4 regions of the Geodermatophilus sp. SYSU D00742 genome follow, and region 4 is predicted to be linked to each of the others. Evidence: riboswitches for the same ligand, from Rfam matches in the RefSeq annotation. Region 4 holds a riboswitch; each other region holds the start of a gene.

Region 1 (7,352 bases), on a different contig from region 4:
CGGCGCGCGCCGTCGTCCCGTCGTCGGTGAGCTCCCGCGCCTCGACGGTGGCCTCGCCGCGCCGCAGGAGGACGACGCGGTTCACCATCCCAGTGTCGCCGGGGGGTGCGACGGCCCGGCCCCGGCGCGGTGCGGCAGCGTCGCCGGCACGGGGACCGGTCGGGGTGTGGCCCGCCGGACCGCGGGGGCGGCGACGTCAGCCGGGCCGGCCGCCCAGCAGCCGGCGCACGCACCGCAGCGGCCACCCGGCCACCCGCACCGGCACCCCCGCCACCGCGCGCACCGCGCGCCCGCCGAGACGGAGGAGGTCGGCGTACTCCGCGGGCCGCGGCCCGCCCGCGGGTGCCGGAGCCGAGGGCCGGGACGCCGACGGCGGCGCCTCCGGCACGAGCAGGTCGACCGCCGTGCGGCGGCGCGGCCCCCGCAACGACTCGAACGACGGGATCGCCGGCGCGGCCGGTGACTCCTCCTCGGCGGCTGCCCGCCCGGGCAGGTCCAGGTGGTGGATGGTGCCTCCGGGCTCGTCCCCCGGGGACCTGGTCGCCATGGCCCCGACCCTAGCCGCGCCCGCCGGACGGCGTCGGGGGGTCGCCGTCCGCCGACGCCTGCCTGCCGGCCGGCCGACGGGCCAGGACCAGCACCGCCAGGGCGGCGGGGACCACGGGCAGGACCAGCACCAGCAGCGCCGCGGGCCGCTGGCTGCCCGCCGCGGCGACGGCGCCGGCCAGGAGCGGGGCGAGCAGCCCGGCGCAGCCCCACGCGGTGAACACCCGGCCGTAGACCGCCGGGAACGCGTCGGCGCCCACCCGGTCCGCCGTGGCCGCGGGGACCAGCGCCGACACGGCTCCGTACGCGAGGCCGACGGCGGCGAACGCGGGCAGCACGACGGCGGGCGCGGCCGAGGCGGCCAGCGCGGCCACGGCGGCGACGGTGACGGCCAGGGCGGTCGCCAGCGCGGGCAGGCGCCCGACGACGTCGGACCACCAGCCGGCGGCCAGCCGCCCGGCGAGGTTGCCCGCGGCGAGGAGGGAGACCGCCGCTCCGGCGGCAGCGGGACCGAGGCCGCGCGCGGCGGCCAGCGGCGCGGCGGTGGCGAACAGGACCAGTCCGGGCGCCGCGCCGCCGGCGAAGAGCACCCAGAGCGCCACCAGGGCCCCACGCGCGGCCGGCCTCCCCCTGCGGCCCCCACCCGACCGGGCCGGCCGGTCCGCCGGCGCGAGCACCGCGGCGACCGCGAGCAGCGCGGTCGTGGCCACGGCGAGGACGGCCAGGCCGGTCCGCCACCCGGCGGCCGGCAACGCGGACGGGGCCAGCAGACCGAGCAGCACCGGCCCGGCCGCGTACGCCCCGACGACCAGCCCGCTGGCGGTGCCGCGCCGCCGCTCGGTCACCCGTGCGGCCAGCGAGACCGAGACGCCGTAGGCCAGGCCGTTGGCCGCGCCGAACAGCAGGCCGACGCCGAGCCACGGCAGCTCCGGTCGCTCGGCGACGGCGGTGAGTCCGAGCCCCGCACCGGCGAGCACGGCGGCGCCGGCGAGGAGCCTCCGCGGTCCGAGCCGCCGCAGGCCACGGCCCACGCCGAGCAGGGTGCCGGTGAAGACCACGAGCGCGGCCGCGAACACCGCCGCGCCGCTGCCCGGCGACCCGCCGGTGTCGGCCACCACCGAGGGCGCCACGAGGCTCCAGGCGAACAGCGTCCCGACCGCGAGGTCGGCCAGGACGCCGGCCGCCACGAGCCGGACCGTCGGCGGGAACCCCGGCGCCGCCGTCCGGGCAGCGCGGCGGTGCGGGCGGCCCGACGTCCGACCGGCCCACCCGGACCCGGTGCCTGTCCTCCGGTCCGGAGGTGACGGCCACCCGTCCACGGTCCTCCCCCTACGACCTCGGCCACCGGGGCGGGCGCGAGCCGCCGCCGGCCGCTGGGGCGACTGCCCGCCACCTGGTCCGCGGCACCGGAACACCTCCCGGCCGGGACGGCCGCGTGCTTGGCTCCCCGCACGGCCTGCGAGGAGTCCCGATGCCCGTCCAGCTGGACCACACCATCGTCGCGGCCCACGACCGGGACGAGTCGGCGCGCTTCCTGGCCGACGTCCTGGGCCTGCCGCCGCCCACGCCGTACGGCCCGTTCGCCGTCGTCACCCTGGCCAACGGCGTCTCGCTGGACTTCATGACCGAGGACGAGGTCACGCCGCGGCACTACGCGTTCCTGGTCGGCGAGGAGGAGTTCGACGAGATCCTCGGCCGGGTCCGCGCCCGCGGCCTGGACCACTGGGCCGACCCGTTCCGGAGCCGGCCCGGTGAGGTCAACACCCACGACGGGGGCCGGGGCGTCTACTGGCCCGACCCGAACGGGCACCTGCTGGAGATCATCACCCGGCCCTACGGCGGCTGAGCGCGCCGGCCCACGACGCCGCGACCGGTCCTCCGGGCCCCGCCCGGCCCCCGCGAGTCCCCGCCGGGCACCCGTGAGGCGGCTCACCGACCGGCGCCGGCCCCCGCTGCGCGACCAGCCGGTTCCCGGCCGGGGACCCCGGGGTGTGAGCGCCGTTACGACGACACTCGACATGACAGCCCGTAGCTTTTTGGCTGCGTTCAGCTAATCGAACGTGGCACCGGTCCGCCCAACCCTGCCCACCGGCTGCCATCCACGACCTCAGGGCAGGGGTGGGGGACCCACCGTTCCCGGCGCGTACCACGCGCCTCGGGGTGAAGCCGCGGACCGCGGCCGGGCACCGATCGCCCGAACCCGACAGCTCACCTCGCCGGCGGTGATCGGAGATCACACATCCATGGCAAAGCACCGCGCGCCCCGTTACGTCCGCACCAAGAAGGCCCTCGCGGGCGTCCCCGTCGCAGCCGGCGCCACCGTCGTCGGCCTCGGCGTCCTGAGCTCCCCGGCCAACGCCGCCGCCACCCACGACCGGACGGTCGTACAGACGCCCGCCCCGGCCCCCGCCCCCGCGGACACCGCCGCCGGCAGCGGCCGCCACGCCGCTCCGCAGGGCGAGCACACCGTCCGGCCCGGCGACACCATCGCCGGGATCGCCGCCGCGCACGGCGAGTCCTGGCGCGCGCTGTACCAGCGCAACGCCGCGGTCATCGGTGACGACCCGGGCCTGATCCTCCCGGGGCAGGTGCTGGCGACCGCCGCGGCGGCGCCGGCCGTCGTCCCGGCCGCCGTCTCCCTCGTCGCTCCGGCACCGCCCGTCGAGCCGGAGCCGGTCGTGGCACCGGCCCCGGTGGTCACCCCGCTGCCCGGGATCGCCGCGGCCGAGATCACCAACAGCGCCGGGGCGGTCCGGCCCCGGGCGCAGGCCGCCGCCGACGCGGTCGTCGCCGCCGTGCCCGGCGCCGCGGGCATCCCCATCGGCGGGACCCGCGCCAGCGCGGTCGACCCGCACGGCCACCCGTCCGGCCTGGCGCTGGACTACATGGTCGGCACCGACGCCGCCCTGGGCGACGCGATCGTCGCCTACCACCTGGCGCACTGGGACGCGCTCGGCGTGGAGTACGTCATCTGGCAGCAGCGGATCCTCACCTCGCCGACCGGCTCCTGGAAGCCGATGGCCGACCGCGGGGGCGCGACGGCCAACCACATGGACCACCCGCACGTGAACTACCGGGCGTGACGCGGGAGGACACCCCGCACGCCCGCGGGCCCGTGTCCTGACCAGCGGCTGCCCGGCGGGGTCCCAGCGGCCCTCCACCCGTTCCCGGGTGGGGGGCCGCTGTCGTCCCGGCTGCCACGTCGCCGTCGTCGTCGGCACACTGGTGCGGTGACTCCCCCGCCGTCCGAGGGCCCGGCCGCGCGCGGCGTCGTCCGCCTGTTCAACACCGCGGGCGGGCGGGTGCTCTGCCTGGCCGGCGAGGTCGACGAGGCGGCCGTCGACTCCTTCGTGCGGCGCTACGGCCGCGAGCCGGCGCGGGTCGAGGGGATCGACGCCGGCTCGGTGACCGGCCTGTCCGCGCCCGCGCTCCAGCTGCTGCTCGACCACCTCGACGCCGCGGAGCAGGCCGGGCGGCCGGTGACGGTGCGCCGCTCGCCCCAGGTGGAGCGGGCACTGGCCGCCGCGCGCTGACCCTCCCGGTCGTCCCGCCGGGCCGGGGAACGCCGGCGCCGCCCCCGGATCCGCGTGCCCGGCTCCCGGCACCCCTCCACGGCGATCGCCGACTCCGCTGGACTGCTCTCCCTGCAGGCGGTGCACCCGAGGAGCTGGGCCCTCGCCGGCATCCACGTCGACCCGGACGCCGGCGCGCCGGCACCGTTCCCGGTGCGCTCCGGGCAGTGGGGGGTCCACCGACGGAGGGCCCTGGTCGGCGGCGGGCGACCCGGCCACCCTGGGCGCGACGGGGACCGGCACGGGGAGTGGGGAGTCCTCGGCATGACCCTGACCGCGCCCGCCACGACCACCCGGCCCGCCACCTGGCGCACGCGCGGCGCCCACTGGTGGATCGCGCTGAGCGCGCTGGCGATCGCCGTGTTCACGCCTCTGCCCTACCTGCTGACCCCGCTGGCCGACCTCGGCGCCGACGGCCGCGGGGTGGCCGGGAACTACGTCGACGAGTCCTCGCTGGTCCAGGGGGCCCTGTACCTGCACGTCGTCTCCGGCGGGCTGGCCCTGCTGCTGTCGCCGCTGCAGTTCGCGACCCGGCTGCGGACCCGCGCCCCGCACGTCCACCGGGCGATCGGCCGGGTGACGGTCGCGTCGATCGCGGTCGCGGGCGTCGCCGGGCTGCTCCTGGCGCCGCACAACCTCGCCGGCCCGGTGGGGACCGCGGGTTTCGGCCTCCTGGCCGTCCTCTGGCTGGCCTGCGCCGCCACGGCGTTCCGCGCCGTCCGCCGCCGGGACGTGGCCGCCCACCGGCGCTGGATGGTCCGCACCTTCGCCCTCACCTACGCCGCGGTCACCCTGCGGCTGTGGCTGCTCGTGCTGATCGGCGGCCAGACCGCCCTGGCCGGGGTGGACGCCGGGGTCGCGTTCGACCGCGCGTACCTGCTGGTGCCGTTCCTGTCCTGGGTGCCCAACCTGCTGGTGGCGGAGTGGTACCTCGCCGGCCGGCACCACCGCGCCCTCCCCGCCTGAGCCGCGCCGTCACCCCACCGCGCAGAACGGTGTTGTCATCCGCGAATGCGTCATTCACGATTGGCGTCGTGACGGACCTGGACGACTACGCGCAGTGGGACGGCGTCGAGATGGCGCGGCTGGTCCGCGAGGGCGAGGTGACCGCCGGGGAGCTGGCGGAGGCCGCACGCTCCCGCCTCGACCGCCTGCCGGCCCTGAACGCCGTCGCCGACCTGGCCGAGCCCTCCCCCGCCGCTCCCGCGGCCACGGGGCCGCTGGCCGGTGTGCCGTTCGCGGTCAAGGAACTGCTGCCCTGGCCGGGACTGCCGTGGACGATGGGCTCACGCCTGATGGCCGGCACCCCGGCGCCGGGCCCCTCCCCCTACGCCATGCGGATCGGCGCGGCCGGGCTGGCCGTCGTGTGCTCGACGACCAGCTCCGAGTTCGGCCTGCTCGGCAGCACCGAGACGGCGCTGCACGGGACCACCCGGAACCCGTGGGGCCCCGGCCTGTCCGCCGGCGGCTCCTCGGGGGGCTCCGCCGCGCTCGTCGCCGCGGGGGTCGTCCCGATGGCGCACGGCAGCGACGGCGGCGGCTCGCTGCGCGTCCCCGCGTCGGTGACCGGCCTGTTCGGCTTCAAGCCGTCCAACGGGCGCTGCGTCCCTGCCGGGCCCGGCGGCCCGGGGCTGGCGGCCCTGGTCGTGGAGCACTGCATGAGCCGCACGGTGCGCGACAACGCGGCCTTCCTCGCCGCGACCGAGCGCACCGACCCCGACGCGCCGTTCCACCCGGTGGGCCTCGTCCCCGGCCCGGACCCCGCCCGCCTCCGCGTCGGCGTCCTCGTCCCCACCCTGCTCGGGCGTGCGCCGGAGCCGGCGGTGCGCCGGGAGCTGGACCGGGCCGCGGCCCTGTGCGAGTCGCTGGGCCACCGCGTGGACCTCGCCGAGGCGCCGGACGTCGACGGCGAGGCGTTCAGCCGGGGCTTCTTCACCGCCGCCGCCCTCACGATGGTCCAGGTGGCCCGGATGGCCACACCGCTGCTCGGCCGGGCCCCCGGTCCCGACGAGCTGGAGCCGTTCACCCTCCAACTCCTGGACTGGGCCGCCACGCTGCCCGCCGACGCCCCGGCCGCGCTCGAGCGCACCCTCGCCGACGTGGCCCGCGGGTACCTGCGGCTGTTCGAGCACCACGACGTCCTCCTCAGCCCGACGCTGGCCCGGCTCCCCTGGTCGATCGGGCACCTGGCGCCCGACGCCGGCCGGGAGACGCTGATCCGGCGCACCGAGGAGGCCGTCGGCTACACCCCGGCCCACAACGTGGCCGGGTGCCCGGCGATGTCGGTCCCGCTGGGGTGGTCCGGCGGGCTGCCGGTCGGCATCCACCTGTCCGCCCGGCCCGGCGCCGACCGGCTCCTGCTGGCCCTGGCGTACGAGCTGGAGGAGGCGGCTCCGTGGGCCGGCGTCCGGCCCGACCTCTCCTCGCTCGCGGAGGCGGCCTGATGGCGCAGGTCCTCAAGCCGGCCGTGCGCGCGCGCATCGAGGACGCCGCGCTGCGCTGCTTCGCCGACCGGGGGTACGACGGGACCTCGATCGCGGCGATCGCCGCAGCCGCGGGGACGGCCCCGGGCAACGTGTACCGGTACTTCGCCTCGAAGCAGGCCGTGTTCGACGCCGTCGTCCCCGAGGACCTGCCCGCCCGGCACGACGCACTGCTCGACAGGCGCATCGCCGCCCTCGCCGCGGGCAGCGCCGAGCGGTCGCCGGCCGCGGCGGAGCTGCTCGACTTCTGGCTGGACCACCGGCTGGCCGTCGTCGTCCTGCTGGACCGCGCGGAGGGCACCCGGTTCGCCGGCTACCCCGCGGGGTTCGTCCGGCGCCTGAGCGAGCACGCCGAGCGCTCGCTGGCGCACCCGGCGTCCCGGGTCCAGCGGGAGCTCCTCGACCTCGTCTTCGACAACACCCGGCGAGCGCTGGCGCACATCCTGCGCACCGCCACCGGCGACGAGCACGCCCGCGCGCTCGTCGCCGGCTTCTGGAGCTACCAGCTGCCCGGCCTCGACGGCCTGCTGGCCTTCCTCCGGGACGACGGTCGGTGACCGCCTCGGACGGCCCCGGTGATCCACCGACGCCGCTCCGTTAGGTTCCACACCCAGCAAGCCCTGCCGCACCCGGGACCAGCGGTGCGGTGGCGGGAGTTCGTGGTGAGGGAGAAGGTGGGTCGTGGCCGCCATTGATGCCGTGCTGGACGAGGCTGGACTGAAGAACGCCCGCGTGCGCGAGTTCGTGCACC
Region 2 (7,352 bases), on a different contig from region 4:
GGCCCTCTCGGGATCGCCGAACTGGTCCCGGAACCACCGCAGGATCCCGCCGGTCGAGCTCATGCTCCCGAACAGCAGGTACAGACCCGGAACGGGATAGGCGAACACGGAGAGTGCGCCGACGCCCTGGCGCAGGGCCTCGTAGCGCACGGCCGCGTTCAGCACCGTGGACTGGCCGGTCATCTCGCAGATGTCGCCCTCGGCGGCCACTCCGGCCTCGAGGCTGGCCGTCGCGGCATCGACACCGCCGTGCACCACCAGGGTCCCGGGCCGCAGCCCGGTGACCGCGGCGGCCTCCGGGCTCACCCTGCCCAGTACCTCGGTGGGTCGCCCGATCGGCGGCAGCCACTCCCTCGGGACGCCCCACAGCTCGGCCAGCTCCGGGGACCACTGCACGTCCTCGATCCCGGCGAGGAGGCACAGTCCGGCGTGACCGGTGTCGATCGACCTCTTGCCGGTCAGCTTCATGTTGACGTAACCGTTGGCCATCAGCAGGTGCGTGGTCCGCTGCCTCAGCCCCGGGACGTTCTCCAGCAGCCAGGCCACCTTGGGGGCCGCGTAGTAGGGATCTGGTGCATTGGCAGCGATGTCCTGGATCTGCCGGTGTGCGCCGGCCCGATCCCGGCACTGCTTGTCGCTGCGGCGATCCATCCACAGCAGCGCGGGGTGCGTCGGCCGTCCCTCTGCGTCGACGAGGACGGCGCACGGCGCCTGGCTGCTCACCCCGACCGCCTCGACGGCGTCCGGCGGCACCTGCGCCTTCTCCAGCACCTCACGAACACAGCTCGTGGTCCCCGCCCACCAGTCGTCGGGATCCTGCTCGACGGCCCCGGGGACGTTCGGCGGGAACGCCGTGGGGTGCTCCACCGCTGCACTCTGGGCGACGACGCGGCTGTCCTCACCCACCAACACCGCTTTCGTGCCGGTCGTACCGATGTCGACGCCGATGACGTACGCCTCTGGCACGCCCTCACCCCCTGTGTGGCAACGGCCGACCCGGCGCCACAGCCAGGCCGTCGAGTCGTGCCTGTCCGTCGTCGCGCCCCAACGGCCGCGCGGCCTGCCCGGCGCGGGGGGACCCCGGGGCGCCCGCGGTGGGGGGCCCGGAGCGGACCCGGACCCCCGTGACTGCCATCGCGGTCGTGGCCGCGACCCCGGCGGCGGTGCTGCCGGGCGCGACGACGCCGTCGGGGGAGCGCACACTGCTGTATATCGCCTGCGCGTCCCGGGCGCACAGCCTGCGGTCGACAGCGCTCGGGTGAGTGTGCGAGGTGCGCTCGCTGACGCCGGTGTGCCGACCGCGCGCCGACCTGCGGGCCGGAGGGGCGTCCGCGGTCCCGCCCGGGAGGACGGGACCTCCGGTCCGGACCGGTGGGGCGGGTGGGGCTCGAACCCACGACCCAGGAGTTGTGAGTCGGGTGGCCCGCATGTCAGCGGTGATCAGCCGTGATCGATCGCGCCCGTTCGAACGAGTCAGGTGCCCGTCGGGGTCCGCGCTCGTTCGCGGCTGGCCACCGGTGGACCGCGGGTTCGTGCCCACCTTGTGCCCACGAGAGGGTGATGGGCCCCGCAGTCGACCTCGAGGCAGCGGTGACGCTGGGCGGGGTCTGGTGGCCGGGTGGCGGTAGGCGGAGACTTGACCGGCAACGGCAGGGCACACCTCTGCTGGGCGGGTCGGCGGACTGAGCGGGCTTGGCAGTGGGTCGCGACGAGCGTCAGGAGGGATCGACGTGGTCGCCACGCAGAACGGAGTCGTCGTCTCGAACGCGACGCCGGAGGTCAGTCGCCGGACGGCGATTGGCCGCTTGGTGGTCGGAGGCGCGGCTGCGGCGTTCTTCGCGCACCATGTGGACGCGGCGTTGGCGCAGGACACGACTCCCAGCGCGGGGGAGTGCGTGGCCACCGCGCCGCCCGCCCAGGACGGCGTCGGTGTCGCGTCCCTGCTCGTCGGTGGAATCGTCCGCGACATGCCGGCCGGCCCGGTCGAGGTGCGCATCGCCCGGTTCACCCTCGAGCCAGGCGCCAGCGTCCCGCCCGCGACCCTGCCGTACCCATCGCTGATGTACATCGAGACCGGTGAATCGACGTGCCCGGGCAACCCCGGCAAGATCATGTATGGCGCGGACGGCGCGGTGCTTCACGAGACGACCGGGGAGGCGGTCAGTCACGTCTGCCCGGCCGGGACCACGTGGTACATCCCCGGTGGGATTGAGGATGCGGCGGCCAACGAGGGCGTGGAGCTGATGAGCTCGCTCCTGATCGAGTTCGTCCCGGTCGAGACCGGCGCCGGCCCGACCGCCTGACCGCCGGAGCGCCGAGGGCGGTCGCGGTCGGCCGATGCCTGTGTGCGGCCGGAGGCAGTGCGGTCGCCCTCTCACTCGGCCAGCCGACTGCGGGCTGCCCTGCCGCTGCTCAAGCGGGTGATCCGGCTGCTGGCCTCCGACATCGACCTGTGGACCGATCCGGTCTGGCTGGTCGACTCCACCCCGGTCGAGTGCGCCCGCTCCCGCCCGACCGCGCGGCGCTCGGACCTGGCCGGTACCGCCGGCTACGGCTACTGCCCGTCGCACTCGCGCTGGTTCTGGACTGCGGCTGCACCTGATCTGCACACCGGCCGGCCTGCCGATCACCTGGGCACTCGCCCCGCCACGGCACGATGACCGACAGGTGCCATGTGTGTGCTCGATGCCGACCGAGGTGCACCGGCGGCACCGTCCAGAACAAGGAACCGGTGGTGGAAATCGGTGGGGCGGGTGGGGCTCGAACCCACGACCCAGGGATTATGAGTCCCATGCTCTGACCGGCTGAGCTACCGCCCCGGTGCACCCCAGCCTGCCAGATGGCGGCCCAGGGGTGCCCTCCCTGTCAGGAGGCGCTGCGGATCGCGTCGATCGCCGTCATGGCCTGCGCGCGTAGGGCGTCGGAGACGGGGGCCGAGCCGGCGACCTCGGCGGCTGCGGCCTGCCCCTCCTCGCTCACCACGTAGCGCAGGAAGTCGGCGACGAGCTCGGCGGTCTGCTGGTCCTCGTACTCGACGCAGCCGACGTGGTAGCTGACCAGCACGATCGGGTACTGGCCCGTTCCGCTGGTCGTCCGGGACAGCTCGAGGGCGAAGTCGTACTCCCCGCGGCCCTCCAGGGTCGCGGAGCTCTCGACGACGGCTGCAGCGGCCTCCGCCGTCGGCGCGACGAACTCCCCGCCGACGCCGATCCGCACCACCCCGAGGTCGCCGACCTGCGAGAGGTCGGCGTACCCGATCGTGCCCTCGCCACCGGCCACCGCCGCCACGACGCCGGAGTTGCCCTGCGCGGCCTCTCCGCCGCCGAGCGGCCACTCGCCGTCCGGCTCGTGTGGCCAGGCCCCACCGCCGGCGGCAGCCAGGTACTCGGTGAAGTTCTCCGTCGTCCCCGACTCGTCGCTGCGGTGCACCGGCGTGATGGCCGCCGAGGGCAGCGCGACACCCGGGTTGTCCGCGGTGATCGCCGGGTCGTCCCACCGGGTGACGACGCCGGCGAACACCGCGGCCAGCGTCGTGGGGGAGAGGTCCAGCCGGTCCACGCCCGGGACGTTGTGGACGACGGCGATCGGGGCGATGTAGTTGGGCAGCTCGAAGACGCCGGCCTCCCCGCAGCGCTGCGCGGCCTGGGTCAGCTCGTCGGCGTCCAGCGGCGCGTCCGAGCCCGCGAAGTCGATGCCGCCGGCGAGGAACTGCTCCCGTCCACCCCCGGAACCCACCGGGTCGTAGTCGACGGTCACGCCCGGTTGCACGGCCGCGTACCCCGCCGTCCACCCCTGCATCGCGGCCTGCTGGCTGCTGGCACCGGCTCCGACGAGTGCGCCGGACAGGTCACCCGCGGCGCCGTCCCTGCCGCGCTCGTTGGGCGGTACGTAGTTCGCGACCACCACGACCACGCCGGCCACCGCCAGCGCGCCGACTCCGGCAGCCACCTTGCTCCGGGCAGTCACAGACGCCTCCCGCCGGGCCCGGCGCCGGCCGCCGGGTGTCCAGGACGACCCTAGGTGCCGCCCTCCGGGCGGGCGGCCTCCGGCGTGTCGCACCGGCGTGCCGGGCCAGGGTGGGCGACATCTCACAAGTGGCACCCCGCGGTGGTGTCACGGATGGACCGATGGGTATCGGCGCGCCTCCTGGGCCCGGATGGGGCGGTGTCCGCGCAGGTCAGCGCGAAGCCGCGGGCACTGCATCGCCGTTCGCGGATGGTGAGCGCTGCGGGGTCGAGTAGTGACGCCTCGTATCGGATGTCACCCCTTCGGGCAAGAAGGCGCGCGGGGTGTGTTACTCGATCGTGACCGATGGGGGTGACCCGTAGTAGCTTTCCCGACGGCCTCGCCGGGCTCCGCTCCTCGACACACGAGGGCACCGGCCGGGCCCCGCCGAACCGCCGACGCCCCTCCGGGGGCCGAGACGGACCGGGGACCCACCGTTCCACTGGGGTGAGTCCTGCCTGCGCAGGGGGCGCAGGCGGGTAGGGCGCCGTCCGGCCCGAACCCGTCAGCTAACTCGGTAGGCGGTTGCGAGGATGGGAGAACCGTCGCCTTGGCGACCCTGCACCACCTGAAGACCCTGCCTGCCCGCGTGGGCCCGGTCCACCGGTTCCTGCGTGCCCCCCGCCGGGCCGTCGTCGTCGCCGCCGTGGTCGGGGGCCTGCTCGCCGGCACCCCTGCCGCGCTCGCCGCCCCGACCGTCGCCGGGACCTCCGAACAGGAGCAGCTGGCCGCCGAGGTCGCCCGCATCGAGCAGCTGGTCACCGCCGCGGAGGAGAAGCTGCAGCGGATGACCGTGGAGGCCGAGGCCGCGGCGGACGCCGCCCTGGTGGCCCGCGCGGAGCTGGCGACCGCCCAGGCCGAGGCCGACGCGACCGCCGCCGAGCTCGCCACCGCCCAGGCCGACGTCGCCACCGCCGAGGAGGACATCGCCACGCTCGGCCGCGAGGCGTACATGGGTGCCGAGAACCGCTACGGCGACATCGAGCTCATCCTCGACGCCCAGAGCCCCACCGAGCTCCTGCAGCAGGCCGCGACGATGGACGTCCTCGGCGAGCAGCGCGCCGCCCGGCTGACCGAGTTCCTGGCCGTCGAGCAGCGGGTCGAGGAGGCCGACCGGGCCGCCCGCGCCGCGGTCGCCCGGCTCGACGAGGCGGCCCGCGTCGCCACCGAGGCCGAGGCCGCCGCCAACACCCACCTCGCCCAGGCGCAGGCGGAGTACGACGCCGTCGCCGCCGAGAAGGCCGCGCTCGACGAGCAGCACCGCGCCGCCGGTGAGCGGCTGCTGGCCTCGCAGGGAGCCGCTGACCCGGCCGCCGCCTTCACCGCCCGCCTCGACGCCCGTGCGCAGGGCACCACCGGCATGCCGACCGCCGGCCGGCTCACCTCCTGCTACGGCGCGCGCTGGGGCACCATGCACCAGGGCGTCGACATCGCCGCCCCCATCGGCACCCCGATCCACGTGCCCGAGGGCGGCGTGGTCCTGCAGGCCGGCCCCGCGAGCGGCTTCGGTCTGGCCGTGTACGTGCAGCACGCCGACGGCCAGATCACCCTCTACGGTCACGTGAACCAGTTCTTCGTCAGCGCCGGCCAGGTGGTCGCCGCCGGCCAGCAGATCGCCGAGGTCGGCAACCGCGGCCAGTCCACCGGGCCGCACCTGCACTTCGAGGTGCACCAGGGCGGCCTGTACGCCAACCGGGTCAACCCCATGCCGTGGCTCGCCCAGCACGGCATCAGCCTGGGTGGCGGCTGCTGAGCTCCAGCGGCTCGTCGTGCGGCCCGCGGCCACCGGGATGCCCCGGTGGCCGCGGGCCGTCGCACGTCCGGGGGACGGAGGGCCGTCGCGCGGTCGGCTGCGGCGGCGGTCGCGATCGGTGCCGGCCGTGGTCAGCGGCGGCCGCGGAGCCGGCCGACCAGCCCGCCCACACCGCCGAGCGTCTGCGCGGCCAGGTGCAGGATCGGCCCGCCGGGGATGCCGGGCGCGGCCTGGACGACCGGCGCCAGCGCCAGCAACCCGCCCAGCTCGTGCACCCGCAACCGTCGCCGGGCCAGTGCCGCCACCGGGTTGACCCGCCCGGACGCCGCCTCGAGCAGCACGTCCGCCGGGGCCTCGACGGCCGTGCCCCGGGGTGCCCCCGGCCCCACCCGCCGCACCGTCCAGCCGGCGGCGTCCGCGGCGAACGTCCAACCACCCTCCGGCGTCGCCAGCGTGGCGCCCCCGGTGATGCCGGCGGACGCGGCGAGCGCGCCGGTCACGTCCGCCAGGGCCGCGAGGCCCGCCTGCAGGACCGGGCCGGGTACCGGCGGGGCGCCGCCGTCGGCGAGGTCCAGGTCGTGCACCGCGAGCTCGTAGGCCTGGCCCAGCACCACGCTGAGGAGGGGCAGGGTGCCCACGACCGCGACCGCCGGCGCGGTGTCCAGCTCCAGCGGCTCGTCGGCCAGGTAGCGGGCGGTGGCGTCCCGGTTGCGTCGCACGGCGGCCAGCACCTCCGCGCGCGTCGCGTCCCGGTGGGCGGCGGTGACCCGCGCGTTGGTCGCGTCGACGTCCGGTGGGGTCCCGGCGCCACCCGCCCGCGCCGACGCGACGAGGTCCGCGAGCGCCGTGTGGTCGTCCCAGCAGCCGAGGTGGACGCAGACCTCGTGGAACCGCCACCCGGGCAGCCGGGAGGGTCGGTCGAGGTCCACCTCCTCGGCCTGGGCGAGGAAGGCGTCCCACGCGGGCAGGACCATCCCGCCCACCTCGTGCCGCCCCGCGTCGGCCATCCCCTGGCATCGCAGCATGGCCGGGCCGGTACCCCCGCGCCCCGGTGGGACACGCCGGCTTGTCCACCGGCGTCGGCTCGCGCAGCCTGGGCACATGACTCGGAGCGGCACGACGCGCGGCACGGTGATCCGCTGGGACGACGCCCGCAGGGCCGGCCTCGTGGAGGCCCCGGACCTGCCCGGCTACTGCTGGGTGGAGGCGTCGGTCGTCCACGGCCCGCCCGGCGGCACCCTGCGAGCCGGTCAGGTCGTGGACGTCGACTGGACCGAGCCCGGGGTCGAGGGGGCGGCCTGCCGGGCCACACGTGTGGTCCCGCGGGAGGACCTGCAGGCCACACTGGGTGCCTGATGACGTGTCGGAGCCCACGTCGATCCTCCCCGCTCGCTACGCTGCGTGAGTGCGAGTGGAGGGGGCGATCCCCGATGGGGACCGGCCTGTGGGTGCACGGGGGAGATCCTGTGGATCACGTGTGGGTGGCACCCGATGCCTGGACGCTGCCCCCTGCTCATGGTATGGCCCGCTGACCAGCGCATAGAGGTCGCGGGTGTGACCATCCGTCACATGTGACCCATCCGTACCTCTCGCA
Region 3 (7,352 bases), on a different contig from region 4:
GGCTGGGGCTACACCGGCATCTTCGCCAAGGTCAACGGCGGTGGCTTCCTGACCGACTACTTCCCGGACGCCTACAAGGCGATCTGGGACTTCCAGGGCCAGGTGGCCACCTCGCGCCACATCCCCGGTGTCCGGTACACCGGGCTGACCCACCCCGGGCTGTTCGGCACGGCACCGTCGGCCGACCTGCTCGCGAGGTGGAACGAGCGGGAGCGGGCGCTCATCGCGACCGACCCCGACCGGGTGCCGGCCCTCGCGCTGCCGCCCCTGGAGGACCAGACCCTCGGCGGGACGGCCAGCGGCGACGTGCTCGACGGCATCGCCCGGGACGGCGCCCGCACGGTGCCGGCCCGCGAGAACGGGGGCAACCACGACATCAAGAACTTCTCCCGGGGCTCGCGGGTCTTCTACCCGGTGCACGTCCAGGACGCGAAGCTCTCCGGCGGCGACCTGCACTTCAGCCAGGGCGACGGCGAGATCACCTTCTGCGGCGCCATCGAGATGGGCGGGTTCATCGACTTCCACATCGACCTGATCAAGGGCGGCATGGAGACCTACGGCGTGACCACCAACCCGGTGTTCATGCCGGGCAACGTCGAGCCCCGCTACTCGGAGTTCCTGACCTTCATCGGGGTCTCGGTCGACCACGAGACCAACACGAACAAGTACCTGGATGCGACGCTGGCCTACAAGCGGGCGTGCCTGAACGCCGTCCGGTACCTGGAGAAGTTCGGCTACTCGGGCGAGCAGGCGTACCTGCTGCTCGGCTCGGCGCCCATCGAGGGCCGCATCAGCGGGGTGGTCGACATCCCGAACGCCTGCGCGTCCCTCTACCTGCCCACGGCGATCTTCGACTTCGACATCCGTCCGTCGGCGTCGGGTCCCGTGCGCGCCGACCGGGGTCAGTGCGCCGTGACGTCGTGACCGCACGGCGGGCGCCGGTCCGGGCCGGCTGACCGCGCCTCCCCGGACCGGGCGCCGTCCTCAGGCGGCGTCCGGTTCGGCGAGGCGCCGGACCGTGGGCCGGGCGGTGACAGTCACCGGCCCACCGCAGTTCCAGCACATGGGCCCGGGGCGGTCGTCGTCGACGGCGTCCTGGCCGCCGACCTCGCAGGGCATGCAGGTCCAGCAGACCTCGATCCGGCTGTCCACGGGTGCTCCTCGGTGTTCCGTCCCCGGCCGCCGGGTGTTCGAGGCCGTCTGGGGTAGTACCCCCGTGCGCCGTCCCGAACCGTGGCCGGACGTCACCGACCGTGCCCGTCCCTGGAGGTCCCGTGGCCGAGGAGTTCCCGCGCATCGAGCGGCACGAGGCCGTGGACCGCTTCGGCAGGACCGCGCTGCGGACCGCGGCGGACCTCGACCGCGCGCTGTCCGACGACGACCGGGGGACCGACGCCGACCCCGTGGTGCTGCGCACCGACGGTCCGCACCGGTCCCTCGCCGGGCTGGCCGCGCTGCTGGACGAGGCGCTCGCGGACGACCACGGCGACGACCGGGGCGGGGCGTCCGCGCGCGGGGCCGGGGGCTCGGGCGCCGGCTGACGCGGCGGTGCGTCGGCTCCCGGAGGCCGGTCGAGAGGGCGCGCCGCGTCGGTCGGCCGGCGGATCCGGGACCCGTTCCGCACGCCGTTGACGCGACAGGGGCGCGGCGCGATCGTTGTCCGCCGACCGGTCGCGCAGCGCCGGCACGCCTCACGGGGGACCACCGCACCGTCGCGGGACCCGAGGAGATGAGCGCACATGGGAGCCGTCGGACTGCTGTACGTGGGAGCCGTCCTGGTCGTCAACGGCCTGATGCTCCTGGGGAGGGTGGACGCCCGCGCCGCGGCGCCGCTCAACCTGTTCGTGGGGGCGCTGCAGGTGTTCACGCCCACCTACCTGATCGTCAACTCCGGCGGGGACCCGGCCGCGATCCTGGGGGCGTCGGGCATCTACCTGTTCGGCTTCACGTACCTCTACGTCGGGATCAACCTGCTGGCCGACCTCGACGGCACCGGGCTGGGCTGGTTCTCGGCCTTCGTCGCCGGGTGCGCGGTGGTGTACGCGGGCCTGAACTTCTTCTACCTCGAGCCCCGCGACCCCGCCTTCGGCGTCATCTGGCTGTACTGGGCGGTGCTCTGGGGGCTGTTCTTCCTGGTCCTGGGGCTCAAGCGCGAGGACCTGACCCGGTACACCGGCGCGGTCGCCGTCGTCGCCGGTGTGCTGACCACGGCCGTCCCGGCGTTCCTGCTGCTGACCGGCGTCTGGGCCGATCGCGTCGGGCTGTGGGCGGTCCTGCTGGCCGTCGTCCTCCTCGCCAGCCTGGTGCTGCCCTACCGGCGGCTGCGCAGCCGGCCGGAGCCGGCCGTGCCGCCGGCCGCACCGGTCCCGACGGGGGCACCGGCCGCGCCGGAGGGCGTGCCGGTGGCGCGGCAGACCACCGAGCGCGGCGGCGCACGGCGCACGGACACCCACGGCACCACCTGACCGGTCGCGGGCACCGCGGCCGGGCGGTCAGGTGCCGCGGAGCAGCTCGTCGAACGGCGTGAAGTCGGTGAACGGGTCCGCCGGGCGGGCCGAGGCGGGCCGGCCGGCGACCAGGTCGGCCAGCTCGCCGGCGGCGCGCTCGACGCGGACGGCCAGCGCCCGGTCGACGCCTCCGTCGCCGGCCCAGTCCTCGGGGGCGGCGAACACCCCGGTGGGGACGGCGATGGCGCGCAGGTAGGCGAACAGCGGCCGCATCGCGTGCTCGATGACCAGCGAGTGCCGCGCGGTGCCGGCGGTGGCGCCGAGCAGCACGGGCTTGCCGGTCAGCGACTCCCTGTCCAGGACGTCGAAGAAGGTCTTGAACAGGCCGCTGTAGGAGCCGGAGAACACCGGGGTGACGGCGATCAGCCCGTCGGCGCCGACGACGGTGTCGATCGCCGTCTGCAGCGACTCGTTCGCGAACCCGGTCACCAGGTCGTCGGCGAGGTGGCGGGCGTGCGTGCGCAGCTCCACGACCTCGACCGTGGCGTCGTCGCCCCGCGTCCGCAGGGCGTCGACGGTGGCGGTGGTGAGCCGGTCGGCCAGCAGCCGGGTGGACGACGGCGTGCCCAGCCCGGCGCTGACGACGGCGAGGGTGCGGGTGGTCATCGGGCCGGCACCTCCTCGGCGGTGCGCCCGGTGACGTCGTCGCCGGCGGCGTGCACGGTCGGGTCCTGCGCCCCGCCGCGGGCGGCGACCCGGGCGGCGTGGGTCGGGGCGTCGGGCACGTGCGCCGGCTTCAGGGCGGCGAACTCCCGGCGCAGCACGGGCACGACCTCCTCGCCGAGGATGTCCAGCTGCTCGAGCACGGTCTTCAGCGGCAGGCCGGCGTGGTCGATGAGGAACAGCTGCCGCTGGTAGTCCCCGACGTAGTCGCGGAAGCCCAGCGTGCGCTCGATGACCTGCTGCGGGCTGCCGACGGTCAGCGGCGTCTCGCGGGAGAAGTCCTCCAGCGAGGGGCCGTGGCCGTAGACCGGCGCGTTGTCGAAGTACGGACGGAACTCGGCGATCGCGTCCTGGCTGTTGCGCCGCATGAACACCTGCCCGCCCAGGCCGACGATCGCCTGGTCGGCGGCCCCGTGGCCGTGGTGCTCGTAGCGCTGCCGGTAGAACTCGACCATCCGCTGGGTGTGCTGCGGCGGCCAGAAGATGTGGTTGTGGAAGAAGCCGTCGCCGTAGTAGGCGGCCTGCTCGGCGATCTGCGGCGAGCGGATGGAGCCGTGCCACACGAACGGCGGCACCCCGTCCAGCGGGCGCGGGGTGGAGGTGAAGCCCTGCAGCGGGGTGCGGTACTGCCCCGACCAGGTGACGACGTCGGTGTCCCACAGCTGGCGCAGCAGCGCGTAGTTCTCCACGGCCAGCGGGATGCCGTCGCGGATGTCCTTGCCGAACCACGGGTAGACCGGGCCGGTGTTGCCGCGGCCCATCATCAGGTCCACCCGGCCGCCGGCCAGGTGCTGCAGCATCGCGTAGTCCTCGGCGATCTTCACCGGGTCGTTGGTGGTGATCAGCGTGGTCGCCGTCGACAGCTGCAGCGTGCGCGTCCGGGCGGCGATGTAGGCCAGCGTGGTGGTGGGGGAGGACGAGAAGAACGGCGGGTTGTGGTGCTCGCCCAGGGCGAAGACGTCGAGCCCGACCTCCTCGGCCTTCTGCGCGATGGTGACGACCGCCTGGATCCGCTCCGCCTCGCTGGGCGTGCGGCCGGTCGTGGGGTCGGTCGTGATGTCGCTGACCGAGAAGATCCCGAACTGCATCTCGTGCTCCAAGTGGTTGAGAGCGCAACTACTGCTGCGTGCAACACTGCCGGCCCCGCCGTATTCCGGTGCTGCCGGCACCCCGCCGCGACGAGGGTCACGCAACCGGTGGGGCGGCTGGGATTGTCACAGGACGGTAACGGCGCCTACGGTGGAGGGGTCCGGTCGGTCGTCTGGTCCCCAGCCGGGGAGCCTGACCGGGCGCCGCCGAGTCGTGTCCGCGCACCGCGGGCGTGAGCCGGGGACCCACCGTAGTACCGGGGTGAATCCTGCTCCCGAGCAGGTAGGGCACCTTCCCGCCCGAACCCGTCAGCTAACTCGGTAGGCGGCCTTGGAAGGAACGGAGAGCATCCGCATGCCTCCCACGGGCCCACCCGGCTCGCAGGGACACCCGGCCACGCGCACCTCGCGCCCCTTCCTCGGCCTGCTGGTCCCACCTCGCCGTTGACCGGCCGCGCGCGTCCCTGACCGCCGCCGGCACCCCTCCCGAAGACCGCCGCGTCCCGGGCTGCCCTCCGCACCGGAGCGGCCGGCCCGCGTGCGCCCTCGCGCCCCGGAGCACCCTCCTCGATGACCGACCGCACCCAGCAGTTCCCCGCCGTCGACGCCGCCACCCCGGCCGCCGACGCCGCCCCCACCACCGATCCGTCCCGTCGCCGCCTGCGGCTGCCGGCCCAGGGGCGCCGCCCGGCGTTCTTCCTGGCCGCTGCCGCCGCCGGCGCCATCGTCGTCAACGTCCTGGCCACCGGCCAGCCCGACGCCGAGGCCGAGACCGCGACCCGGAGCGTGTCGGTGAGCGTGGCCGAGCAGCTCGGCATCGCCGCCGACGCCCCGGCCGGCGCCGCCCCCGCGGCCACCCCGGGCGCCGCCGACCTCGCCCCGCTGCAGGAGCTCGCCGCCTCGCGCAGCGAGCGGGAGGCCGCCCAGGTCAGCGCCGCCCAGGCGCAGGCCGCGGCCGACCAGGCCGAGCTGGACCGCCAGGCCGCCGAGCGGGCGGCGGCCGAGCGCGCCGCCGCGGAGGCCGCCGCCGCCGAGCAGGCCGCCCGGGAGGCCGCCGAGCGCGAGGCCGCCGAGCGCGCCGCCGCCGAGCGGGCGGCCGCGGCCCCCGCGCCTGCGTCCGCGCCGGCGCCGAGCAGCGGCGGGTCCGCCGCTCCCCGCGGCTCCTTCAAGGAGTACGCGATGTCCAAGGTCGGCAGCGCCCAGCAGTTCAGCTGCCTGGAGAACCTGTGGGGCAAGGAGAGCGGCTGGAACCCCAACGCGCAGAACCCCACCAGCACCGCCTACGGCATCCCGCAGTTCCTGAACTCCACCTGGGCCGGCACCGGGATCGCCAAGACCTCCGACGGCTACCGCCAGATCGACGCCGGGCTGATCTACATCGAGAACCGGTACGGCAGCCCCTGTGGCGCGTGGGCGCACTCGCAGGCCCACAACTGGTACTGATCCCCGCCCGGGGCCGATCCGGGTGCCCGGCTCGAGGGGTCGTCCTGACGGACGGCCCCTCGAGCCGTCTCCGGGTCCGGGTCGCCCCTGGGTACGGTGCCGGAGGCGATGGGGGAGGTGGGTGGTGAGGGTCGTCCCCTCCGGCTTCGTCCGCGCCCACACCCGGGTCCGGCGTCCGTCGTCGGTCCCGGAGGTCCGGCTGCACGTGGCCGATGACGTGGTCGCCCTCTGGGAGGCGATGGAGACCGAGGACGGCGGCGCCGGCGAGGCGCCGCCCTTCTGGGCCGCGGCCTGGCCGGGTGGGCAGGCGCTGGCGCGCTTCGTCCTGGACCGGCCCGAGGTCGTCGCGGGGCGCGCGGTGCTCGACCTCGGCTCCGGCAGCGGCCTGGTGGCCCTGGCCGCCCGGCTGGCCGGCGCCCGCTGGGTGCTGGCCAGCGACGTCGACCCGTTCAGCCGCACCGCGATCGGCGTCAACGCGGTCCTCAACGGCATCGACGCGGTGAGCGTGACCGGCGACGTCCTGGGCCGGGAGCTCTCCGGCATCGACGTCGTCCTGGCCGGGGACGTCTGCTACGACCGCGAGATGACCGAGCGGGTGCTGCCGTTCCTCGACCGCGCCGCCGCCGGTGGGGTCGAGGTGTACGTCGGTGACCCGGGCCGGCCGTACCTGCCGCACGAGCGGCTGGCTGCCGCCGCGGTCTACGAGATCACCGAGACCGAGGGTCCGGGGCTGCGGCGGACGACGGTCTGGCGGCTGCCGTGACCGGCCCGGCGCCGGCGCGTGACCGTGGCCGCCGGGCGCGCCGGCCCTCCGGGGACGACCGCGAGCGGGCCATCTTGGCGACCGCGGAGGCACTGCTCGCCGAGCGGCCGCTGGCCGAGATCTCCGTCGACGACCTCGCCCGCGGCGCCGGGATCTCCCGGCCGACGTTCTACTTCTACTTCGCCTCCAAGGACGCCGTCGTCCTGGCCCTGCTCGACCGGGTCGTGGCCGAGGCCCACGAGCTGCGCGCCGCGGCGCTGGCCGGGGCGTCGGACGACGTGCGGGCGAACTGGCGCGCGGCGCTCGTGGCGGTCCGTGACACCTTCCGCGCGCACCGGGCGCTGACCGCGGCCGCGACGCAGCTGCTGGCCGCCAGCGCCGAGGTCCGGGAGCTGTGGTCGCAGGTCATGGAGGGGTTCGTCGCCGAGACCGCCGCGGCGATCGAGGCGGAGCGCGCCCGCGGCGCGGCGCCGGGCGGGCCGGCGGCGCGGGATCTCGCCACGGCGCTGAACTGGATGAACGAGCGGGTCATCCAGGGCACGCTCGCCGGCCAGCAGCCCGCGGTCGGCGAGGACGAGCTCATCGACGTCCTGCTCGCCGTCTGGCTGCGCGCCATCTACGGGACCGACGAGCCGACGCGACGTTGAGGGGATCGACACGGTGTCGACTACCGTGGTGCGGGTCACCGGCCGAGCCAGGGGGAACGCCATGACCGATCCCGTCGAGCACGTCGACGTCCTCATCGTCGGCGCCGGGCTCTCCGGCATCGGCGCCGCCTGCCACCTGCAGCGCGAGTGTCCCGACCGCAGCTACGCCGTCCTCGAGGCGCGGGAGGCCGTCGGCGGCACCTGGGACCTGTTCCGCTACCCCGGCGTCCGTTCGGACTCG
Region 4 (7,352 bases):
CACCCGCGAGGTGTCGAAGGTGCCGCTCGCGACGGGAGCCGTTGTCACGAGGCCATCATGGCATCGGCCCCGGTGAGCCGACGACCGCGGGTGGGCGCGCGTGGCGGCAGCGTGACCTCCCCGATACCTCGCGACTGTCGTCCCCGGCGCGGGCGGTCCGGGCACTAGTCTCGGCCGAGTGAGCGACGCGCCGGCCACCGTCCTGGTCTACAGCTCCCGGCCCGAGGTACGTGCTGCCGTGCGGACGGCCGTGGGCCGCCGACCGGCGGCCGACGTCGGCCCCCTGACCTGGATCGAGTGCGCCACGGACCAGGAGGTCATCGAGACGGTGGACGGCGGGTCCGTCGACCTCTGCATCCTCGACGGCGAGGCCCAGCCGGCCGGCGGGCTCGCCCTGAGCCGCCAGATCACCGTCGAGGTCGCCGACCGCCCGGCGCTGTGCGTGCTCATCGCCCGGCAGCCCGACCGCTGGCTGGCGCACTGGTCCCAGGCCGACGCCACCCTGCCGTTCCCCGTGGACCCGCTGACCGCCCCCACCGTCGTCGCCGACGTGCTGCGCGACCGGGTGGGCCGGCCGGCCGCCCGCCGGTGAGCGCCGGCGCGCCCACCTGGCCGGGGCTGCTCACCCGCCTGCTGGCCCGGCAGGACCTCTCCACCGACGATGCCGCCTGGGCGATGCGGGAGGTCATGGCCGGCGAGGCGACGCCGGCCCAGATCGCCGCCTTCGCCGTCGCGCTGCGGGCCAAGGGCGAGTCGGCGGAGGAGGTCGCCGGCCTGTCGGCCACCATGCTCGAGCGCGCCACGCCGGTGCACCTGCCCCTGGACTGCGTCGACATCGTGGGCACCGGTGGGGACCAGGCGCACACGGTCAACATCTCGACGATGGCCGCGGTCGTGACCGCCGCGGCGGGGGTGCCGGTCGCCAAGCACGGCAACCGGGCCGCATCGTCGTCCTCCGGGGCCGCGGACGTCCTCGAGGCGCTCGGTGTGGTGATCGACCTGCCGGCCGAGGCGGTCGCCGCCTGCGTGCAGGAGGCCGGGATCGGCTTCTTCTTCGCGCCGGTCTTCCACCCGGGGTACCGGCACACCGCCGTGCCGCGGCGGGAGATGGGCGTGGGGACGGTCTTCAACTTCCTCGGACCGCTGGCCAACCCGGCGCGCCCGGTCGCAGCCGCCATCGGCTGTGCCGACGTCCGCATGGCGCCGGTCCTGGCCGCCGTGCTGGCCGGACGCGGCACGCGCGGTCTGGTGTTCCGGGGGGACGACGGACTGGACGAACTCACGACCACCACCACCTCGTCGGTGTGGGTGGTCCGCGACGGGGGGGTGGAGGCCGACCGGCTCGACCCCACCGCGCTGGGGATCGAGGTCCCGCCGGAAGGCGCGCTGCGGGGCGGTGACCCGGCCTTCAACGCCGACGTCTTCCGGCGGGTGGTGGCCGGTGAGCGGGGGCCGGTCCGGGACGCGGTGCTCCTCAACGCCGCCGCCGCGCTCGCCGCGTTCGACGACCGGGCCGGGCGGCTGCACGACGTCCTCGCCGGCGGGGTGGAGCGGGCCGCCGCGGCGATCGACGACGGGCGGGCGCAGGCGCAGCTCGACCGGTGGGTCGAGGTCAGCCGGTCGCTGCGCGGCTGAGCAGGCACCCCTCCGCCGCACCGCGCGCGGGCTCCGGACGGGGCCGTTCAGTCGGCGGAGTCGAACCCGATCGCGAACGCCGCCTCGAGGTCGTGCCGGGAGTAGGCGCGGAAGGCGATGTGGGTGTCGGTCTCCAGGACGCCGGGGACCTTGTTGATCCGCCCCGCCACCACGTCGGCGATCTGCTCGAACTCGCGCACGCGGACCACGGCGATGAGGTCGACGGTGCCGGCGACCGAGTAGACCTCGCTGACCCCGTCGAGGTCGGCGACGGCCTCGGCCACCTCGGGGATCGCGTCGGTGGCCGCGTCGATCATGACGATGGCGGTGATCACGCCGGCGATGCTAGCCGGGGTGCCGCGGCCCCGGTGGCCGCACGCGACCCGGGCGAGACGCGGTCGGGCCGCGCGCGGGTGCTGAGGGAGCGGGTGTCGGCGAACGGGTCGCGGCCGGCGCGCCCGGCCTCCACCCGGTCGAGGAAGGCGCTGTAGCTCCCCGTGCCGGGCACCGGGCACGCCAGGGTGCCGGACACCTGCACCAGGCGCGTGCCCGGCTTCTCCATCCAGCGCAGGACCAGCTCCGTCTCGTCGACCGAGGCGGCCAGCTCGTCCTCCGGGCCCAGGGGCGTCTCCGCGGTGGCCAGCAGGCCGGCCAGCGTCTCCCGCACCGACGTCCCCCGGGGTGCGCAGCCGGCGGCCACCAGCCGCCCCCGGCGGACGACGGACAGCTGCCAGCCGCCCTCGCCGTCGGGGCGGGCCAGGACCAGCTCCGGCACCGCGGCCAGCGACTCCAGCCGTTGCCGCCGGCGGACGGCGCGGACGAGGACCGCCACCCGGTCGCGCAGCACCGCGGCGTCCTCGTAGCGCTCCTCGGCGGCCAGCCGGTCCACCCGGGCCAGGAGCGGCGCGAGCAGTGCCTCCGGGTCGGCCGCGACGGCGGCCCGCAGGACCCCCGCGATGCCGGCGTACTCCTCCACCGACTGTGCGCCGGTGCAGGGGGCGCCGCAGCGGCCCATCCCGGCCAGGGCACAGGCGGTACGCAGCACGCGCAGGGACAGCCGGCCGGTGCACTGCCGCAGCGGCAGGGACTCGTGGATGGCGGCGACGGCGGCGTCGGCGGCCCGGCGGTCGGGGAACGGGCCCAGGAACACCCCCGCGCCGGGGCGCACCCGGCGGACCACCGACAGCCGGGGGAACGGCTCCTCGGTCAGCCGCACCCACAGCGCCCGTTCCGGGAACCTCGACCGCCGGTTGTAGCGCGGCTTCTGCTCGGCGATCAGCCGTAGTTCCCGCACGGCGGCCTCGAGGTCGTGCGCGCAGGGGATCGCGTCGACCCGCTGCGCGAGCGCCACCATCTCGGTGATCCGGCTGCGCTGCTCCCCGGCGGTGAAGTAGCTGCGCACCCGGCTGCGCAGGTCGTTCGACGTCCCGACGTAGAGCGGCTCCTCGCGCGGGCCGCGGAAGAGGTAGACGCCCGGGCCGGAGGGGACCGCGTCGGCCAGGTGCCGCTTGCGCAGCCGTTCGGGGTCGACCTGGCGGGTGAGGGCGGTGAGCTCCTCCAGGCTGGTGATCCCGAGCGGGCCGAGCCGCTCGAAGAGCCCGTGCAGCACGTCGACGGTGGCGCGGGCGTCGGCCAGCGCGCGGTGGCAGGGCTCGGTGGTGGTGCGGAAGTAGGGCGCCAGGGTCGCCAGCTTGCAGTTGGGCACCTCGTCGCGGCTGAGCAGCCGGCGGGCGAGGACGGCGGTGTCGACCGAGGCCGCGGCCGGCCACGGGATGCCGTTCTCCGCGCAGGCGGCCTTGAGGAACCCGAGGTCGAACGGGGCGTTGTGCGCGACCAGGACCGCGCCGCGGGCGAACTCCAGGAAGCTCGGCAGCACCGCGCCGATGCGTGGGGCGGTGGCGACCATCGTCGAGGTGATCCCGGTCAGGACGCTGATGTAGGGCGGGATCTCGCAGCCGGGGTCGACCAGGGTCTGGAACTCGCCGAGGACGGCGCCGCCCCGGACCTTGACGGCGCCGATCTCGGTGATGGCGCTGTCCTTGGGTGAACCGCCGGTCGTCTCCAGGTCGACGACGACGAAGGTGACCTCGGCCAGCGGGGTGCCGAGCTCCTCGATGGTCGCCTGCTCGTAGCGGGGGAGCCCCGCGGCGGCCCGGGCGGCTGTCCCGGCCAGCCGGGCAGGGGAAGAGGGCACGGGGCGGACGGTAGGTCGGGGCAGTGACAGTCCCGGGGACGCGCGCCGGTGCCCGCCGGATCGCCCGGGTGACCCCGGATCATGGTCGCGCGGAACTGTCGGAACCCCTCCCTAGCGTGCTGCGCGGACCGACCGGGGCCATGGAGGGCTCCTGCGACGAGGCGTCGGCCAGCAGAGGAGTGGGCCATGTTCATCGACTGCGACACGTGCACCGCCCGGGGCACCGGGTGTGCCGACTGCGTCGTCACCGTCCTGCTGGGCGCCCCGCCGGGGTGGGAGACCGCCGACCCGACGGTGGTCCCGATGACCGGGCGGCGCCAGGACGGCGCAGCCGAGGCCGCCGAGGACGTCGTCGTGCCCCGGCCCGGTGTGGTCGTGGAGTTCGACGAGGTCGAGCGGCGGGCGGTGCGGGCACTGGCCGACGTCGGCCTGGTGCCCCCGCTGCGGCACCAGGCGTCCCCGGGTGGCCGCGCGGCCGGGGCGGCGCGGCACCGCCGGCGCACCGGTTGAGGCAGAGCCGGGCCCCGGCCGGCACGCACCGTCGACCGGTGCGGTGCCCCCGCGTGGCCGCCGGCGTGGCGGGGCGCGGTCGCGTGGGAGATCCCACAGTCCACGCCGGCCCCGTTTGTCACAACATCATCACGGCCCGTACGGTGAGCCGGTCCGACCGGGCGGTCGTCACCCGAGAGAGGTGACCTCGGGCGGACACCGCCGAATCCCCCGACGCGCCCACGCGGCGCCGGAGGGGAACCGGGGACCCACCGCAGTACTGGGGTGAGTTCTCGCGTGCGCCGGTCACCGCCGGAGCACACGCGCCGGCCCGCCGGCGCGCAGAGATAGGGCGATTCTTCCCAGCCCGAACCCGTCAGCTAACTCGGTAGGCGGTTGCTGAGGAAGAACGGAGAGCCGCCGACCGTGGCGACGCCTCGCCCTGCCCTGGGGCATGCACTCGACCAGTTCCACCCCGACCTCCCGGTCGCGTTCCGCCGCCCCCGCCTCGCCCGCCGACTCGGTCGCGGGCTCGTCCTCGGGGCCACCGCCACCCTCGCCCTCACCCTCCTGCCGGGGACGGCCGCCGCCGACCCGCAGCAGGCCGGCACCGCCGCACAGGCCGCCCAGCTGGTCGCCCAGGCCGGTCGCGAGCTCGAGGCCGTGACCGAGCAGGTGAACGAGGCCCGTGAGGTGCTCGCGCAGCAGCAGGTGGCCGCCGACAGCGCCCGCCGGGCCGCCGCGGACGCGCAGGAGCACCTCGGCGCCCTCGACAACCAGATCCGGCAGGTCGCCCGCACCGCCTACACCGGCGACGGGACGACCCAGCTGGAGCTGCTCATGACCAGTGCGTCGGCCGCGGACTTCGTCTCCCAGCTCGCGACCCTCGAGCTGATCGCCGGCCACACCACCGACGTCCTGGCCCAGGTCGCCACGCGGGCGGCGGCCGCCGAGCAGGCCCGGGCGGACGCCGACGTCGCCCAGGCGGCGGCGCAGGCCACCCTGGACGACGTCACCGCCCGGCAGGCCCGGCTGGAGTCCGACATCGCCGACTACCGGGCGCAGTACGACGCGCTCTCGGCTGCGCAGCAGCAGGAGGTCGTGACCGCGCACGCCGGCCGGCCCGTGGCCACGCCGGCGCCGGCCGCCGCCTCCAGCGGTGCCGCCCAGGCCGCCGTCGACACCGCGCTCGCGCAGGTCGGCGACCCCTACGTGTGGGGCGCCGGCGGCCCGAACTCCTTCGACTGCTCGGGGCTCACCCAGTACGCCTACGCCGCGGCGGGCATCAGCCTCCCGCACTCGAGCCGCATCCAGTCGACGCTGGGGACGGCGGTCTCGCGCGCCGACCTGCAGCCGGGCGACCTGATCTTCTACTACAGCCCGGTCAGCCACGTCTCCATGTACATCGGCAACGGCCAGATGGTGCACGCCTCGACGTCCGGCCAGCCGGTCAAGGTGGTCAGCGTCGACTCGATGGGCGGCATCACCGCCATGCGCCGCGTCGCCTAGTCCACGCACACGGCACGGGCCGGGACGTCCTCGGGGGTCCCGGCCCCGTACAGGGTCCCGACGCGGCCGTCCGGGGCCCGGCCGGTCCAGCGGCTCGCCGTGAGCTCGCTGGAGGGCGGGGTCCTCCCGCGGTGGTGGGCAGGGGTCCTCCTAGGATCGGCGGGGTGAGCGCCCGCCGGGCCGCGCTGCTGGTCGCGGGTGTGCTCGGAGCGGCCTTCGTGGTCGTCGTCGCCGTCGGCACGCCGTGGAGCCTGCTGCCCGAACCGCCCGGCGGCGCCACCCCGGTCCGTCCCGGGGCCGGTCTGCCCCCGGGTGTCGCCGAGCGCGCGGAGTCCTTCGCCGCGGCGATCCGCCCGGCGTCCCTGGCCGCCCTGGTGCTCGGGCTGGTGGCGTCCGCGGTGCTGGCGCTCACCCCGCTCGGACGGTGGCTGGTCCGGACCCCGGCCCGCCCGCTGGGCGGCGGGTGGGTCTGGCAGGTGCTGCTGGGCACGGTGGCGCTGACGGTGGCCGGCCGGCTGGTCACGCTGCCGCTCTCGGCCTACGGGGAGGTGGTCCGCCACCGGTACGGGCTGTCGACGCGCAGCTGGCCGCTGTGGCTGCGCGACGTCGCCGTCTCCACGGCCATCGACGCCGCGTTGACCGCCCTCGCCCTCCTCGCCGTGGTGTGGCTGGCCCGGCGCGCCCCGCGGACGTGGTGGGCCTGGACCGCCGGGGCGGCGGCCGCCACGGTGGTGGCAGGCTCCTTCCTCTACCCGGTGGTCATCGAGCCGGCGTTCAACCGCTTCGAGTCGCTGCCGGCCGGACAGCTGCGCACCGACCTGCTGGAGCTGGCCGAGGAGAACGGCACCCCGGTCGAGGACGTGCTGGTCGCCGACGCCTCGCGGCGGACGACGGCGCTCAACGCCTACGTCTCCGGGTTCGGGTCCACCCGGCGGATCGTCCTCTACGACACGACGCTGGCCCAGCTGCCCGACGCCGAGATCGAGTCGATCGCCGCCCACGAGCTCGGCCACGTCGCCACCGACGACGTCCTGACCGGGACGCTGGAGGGGGCGCTCGGGGCGGCGGCGGCGGTCGCCCTGCTCGGCTGGCTGCTGTCCTGGACGCCGCTGCTGCGGCGGGCCGGCGCGGAGTCGGCCGGGGACCCACGGGTGGTGCCACTGGTCCTGTTCCTGGCCGCGGTCGGCACGCTGGTGGCCACCCCGGTCCAGAACCTGGTGTCCCGCCACGTGGAGGCGCGCGCGGACCTGCACGCGCTGGAGCTCACCGGGGACGCCGAGGCGTTCGTGGCCATGCAGAACCGGCTGGCCCGCGTGAACCTCTCCGACCCGGACCCGCCCGCGGCGTGGCAGTGGTTCTTCGGCTCGCACCCGACCGGACCGCAGCGGGTGGCGTTCGCCGCGGACTGGCAGCGGCTGCAGGAGGCGGGGTGAGGACGCTCGTCGTCACCAACGACTTCCCGCCGCGCCAGGGCGGCATCCAGACCTTCGTCGCCGCCCTGCTGGCGCGCCGTCCGCCGGACTCC

Evidence for each region. Region 4 has a riboswitch for cyclic di-AMP ahead of ACI78V_RS15520 (NlpC/P60 family protein). Riboswitches for the same ligand answer to the same signal wherever they lie in the genome.
Region 1: it holds a riboswitch for cyclic di-AMP, as region 4 does, so the genes downstream of both, ACI78V_RS14430 (LysM peptidoglycan-binding domain-containing protein) here and ACI78V_RS15520 (NlpC/P60 family protein) in region 4, are expected to answer to the same signal.
Region 2: it holds a riboswitch for cyclic di-AMP, as region 4 does, so the genes downstream of both, ACI78V_RS05410 (M23 family metallopeptidase) here and ACI78V_RS15520 (NlpC/P60 family protein) in region 4, are expected to answer to the same signal.
Region 3: it holds a riboswitch for cyclic di-AMP, as region 4 does, so the genes downstream of both, ACI78V_RS12275 (aggregation-promoting factor C-terminal-like domain-containing protein) here and ACI78V_RS15520 (NlpC/P60 family protein) in region 4, are expected to answer to the same signal.

What each region holds. Positions count from the first base shown of each region.
Region 1 is NZ_JBJGYJ010000019.1:63,257-70,608, forward strand. Features, by position in the region: gene ACI78V_RS14410 (bifunctional 3'-5' exonuclease/DNA polymerase) at 1-85, opposite strand, end outside; gene ACI78V_RS14415 (hypothetical protein) at 197-547, opposite strand; gene ACI78V_RS14420 (MFS transporter) at 558-1,733, opposite strand; gene ACI78V_RS14425 (VOC family protein) at 2,018-2,392, shown strand; cyclic di-AMP (ydaO/yuaA leader) riboswitch at 2,639-2,783, shown strand; gene ACI78V_RS14430 (LysM peptidoglycan-binding domain-containing protein) at 2,790-3,629, shown strand; gene ACI78V_RS14435 (hypothetical protein) at 3,777-4,079, shown strand; gene ACI78V_RS14440 (DUF2306 domain-containing protein) at 4,134-5,084, shown strand; gene ACI78V_RS14445 (amidase) at 5,153-6,562, shown strand; gene ACI78V_RS14450 (TetR family transcriptional regulator) at 6,562-7,158, shown strand; gene ACI78V_RS14455 (phosphoenolpyruvate carboxykinase (GTP)) at 7,283-7,352, shown strand, end outside.
Region 2 is NZ_JBJGYJ010000005.1:126,580-133,931, reverse strand. Features, by position in the region: gene ACI78V_RS05440 (xylulokinase) at 1-966, opposite strand, end outside; gene ACI78V_RS05435 (hypothetical protein) at 1,125-1,262, shown strand; gene ACI78V_RS05430 (hypothetical protein) at 1,731-2,303, shown strand; partial or broken gene ACI78V_RS05425 (IS982 family transposase) at 2,388-2,693, shown strand; tRNA gene ACI78V_RS05420 (tRNA-Ile) at 2,746-2,819, opposite strand; gene pstS (phosphate ABC transporter substrate-binding protein PstS) at 2,866-3,966, opposite strand; cyclic di-AMP (ydaO/yuaA leader) riboswitch at 4,395-4,544, shown strand; gene ACI78V_RS05410 (M23 family metallopeptidase) at 4,556-5,758, shown strand; gene ACI78V_RS05405 (maleylpyruvate isomerase N-terminal domain-containing protein) at 5,890-6,783, opposite strand; gene ACI78V_RS05400 (hypothetical protein) at 6,860-7,114, shown strand.
Region 3 is NZ_JBJGYJ010000015.1:18,538-25,889, reverse strand. Features, by position in the region: gene fmdA (formamidase) at 1-924, shown strand, start outside; gene ACI78V_RS12300 (hypothetical protein) at 985-1,152, opposite strand; gene ACI78V_RS12295 (hypothetical protein) at 1,275-1,541, shown strand; gene ACI78V_RS12290 (AmiS/UreI family transporter) at 1,740-2,465, shown strand; gene ACI78V_RS12285 (FMN reductase) at 2,493-3,113, opposite strand; gene ACI78V_RS12280 (LLM class flavin-dependent oxidoreductase) at 3,110-4,258, opposite strand; cyclic di-AMP (ydaO/yuaA leader) riboswitch at 4,454-4,601, shown strand; gene ACI78V_RS12275 (aggregation-promoting factor C-terminal-like domain-containing protein) at 4,829-5,701, shown strand; gene ACI78V_RS12270 (class I SAM-dependent methyltransferase) at 5,826-6,464, shown strand; gene ACI78V_RS12265 (TetR/AcrR family transcriptional regulator) at 6,461-7,111, shown strand; gene ACI78V_RS12260 (flavin-containing monooxygenase) at 7,173-7,352, shown strand, end outside.
Region 4 is NZ_JBJGYJ010000022.1:54,058-61,409, reverse strand. Features, by position in the region: gene ctaE (aa3-type cytochrome oxidase subunit III) at 1-48, opposite strand, end outside; gene ACI78V_RS15545 (hypothetical protein) at 179-592, shown strand; gene trpD (anthranilate phosphoribosyltransferase) at 589-1,635, shown strand; gene ACI78V_RS15535 (Lrp/AsnC family transcriptional regulator) at 1,683-1,970, opposite strand; gene ACI78V_RS15530 (DEDD exonuclease domain-containing protein) at 1,967-3,829, opposite strand; gene ACI78V_RS15525 (hypothetical protein) at 4,016-4,339, shown strand; cyclic di-AMP (ydaO/yuaA leader) riboswitch at 4,529-4,728, shown strand; gene ACI78V_RS15520 (NlpC/P60 family protein) at 4,745-5,827, shown strand; gene ACI78V_RS15515 (M48 family metallopeptidase) at 5,992-7,260, shown strand; gene ACI78V_RS15510 (glycosyltransferase family 4 protein) at 7,257-7,352, shown strand, end outside.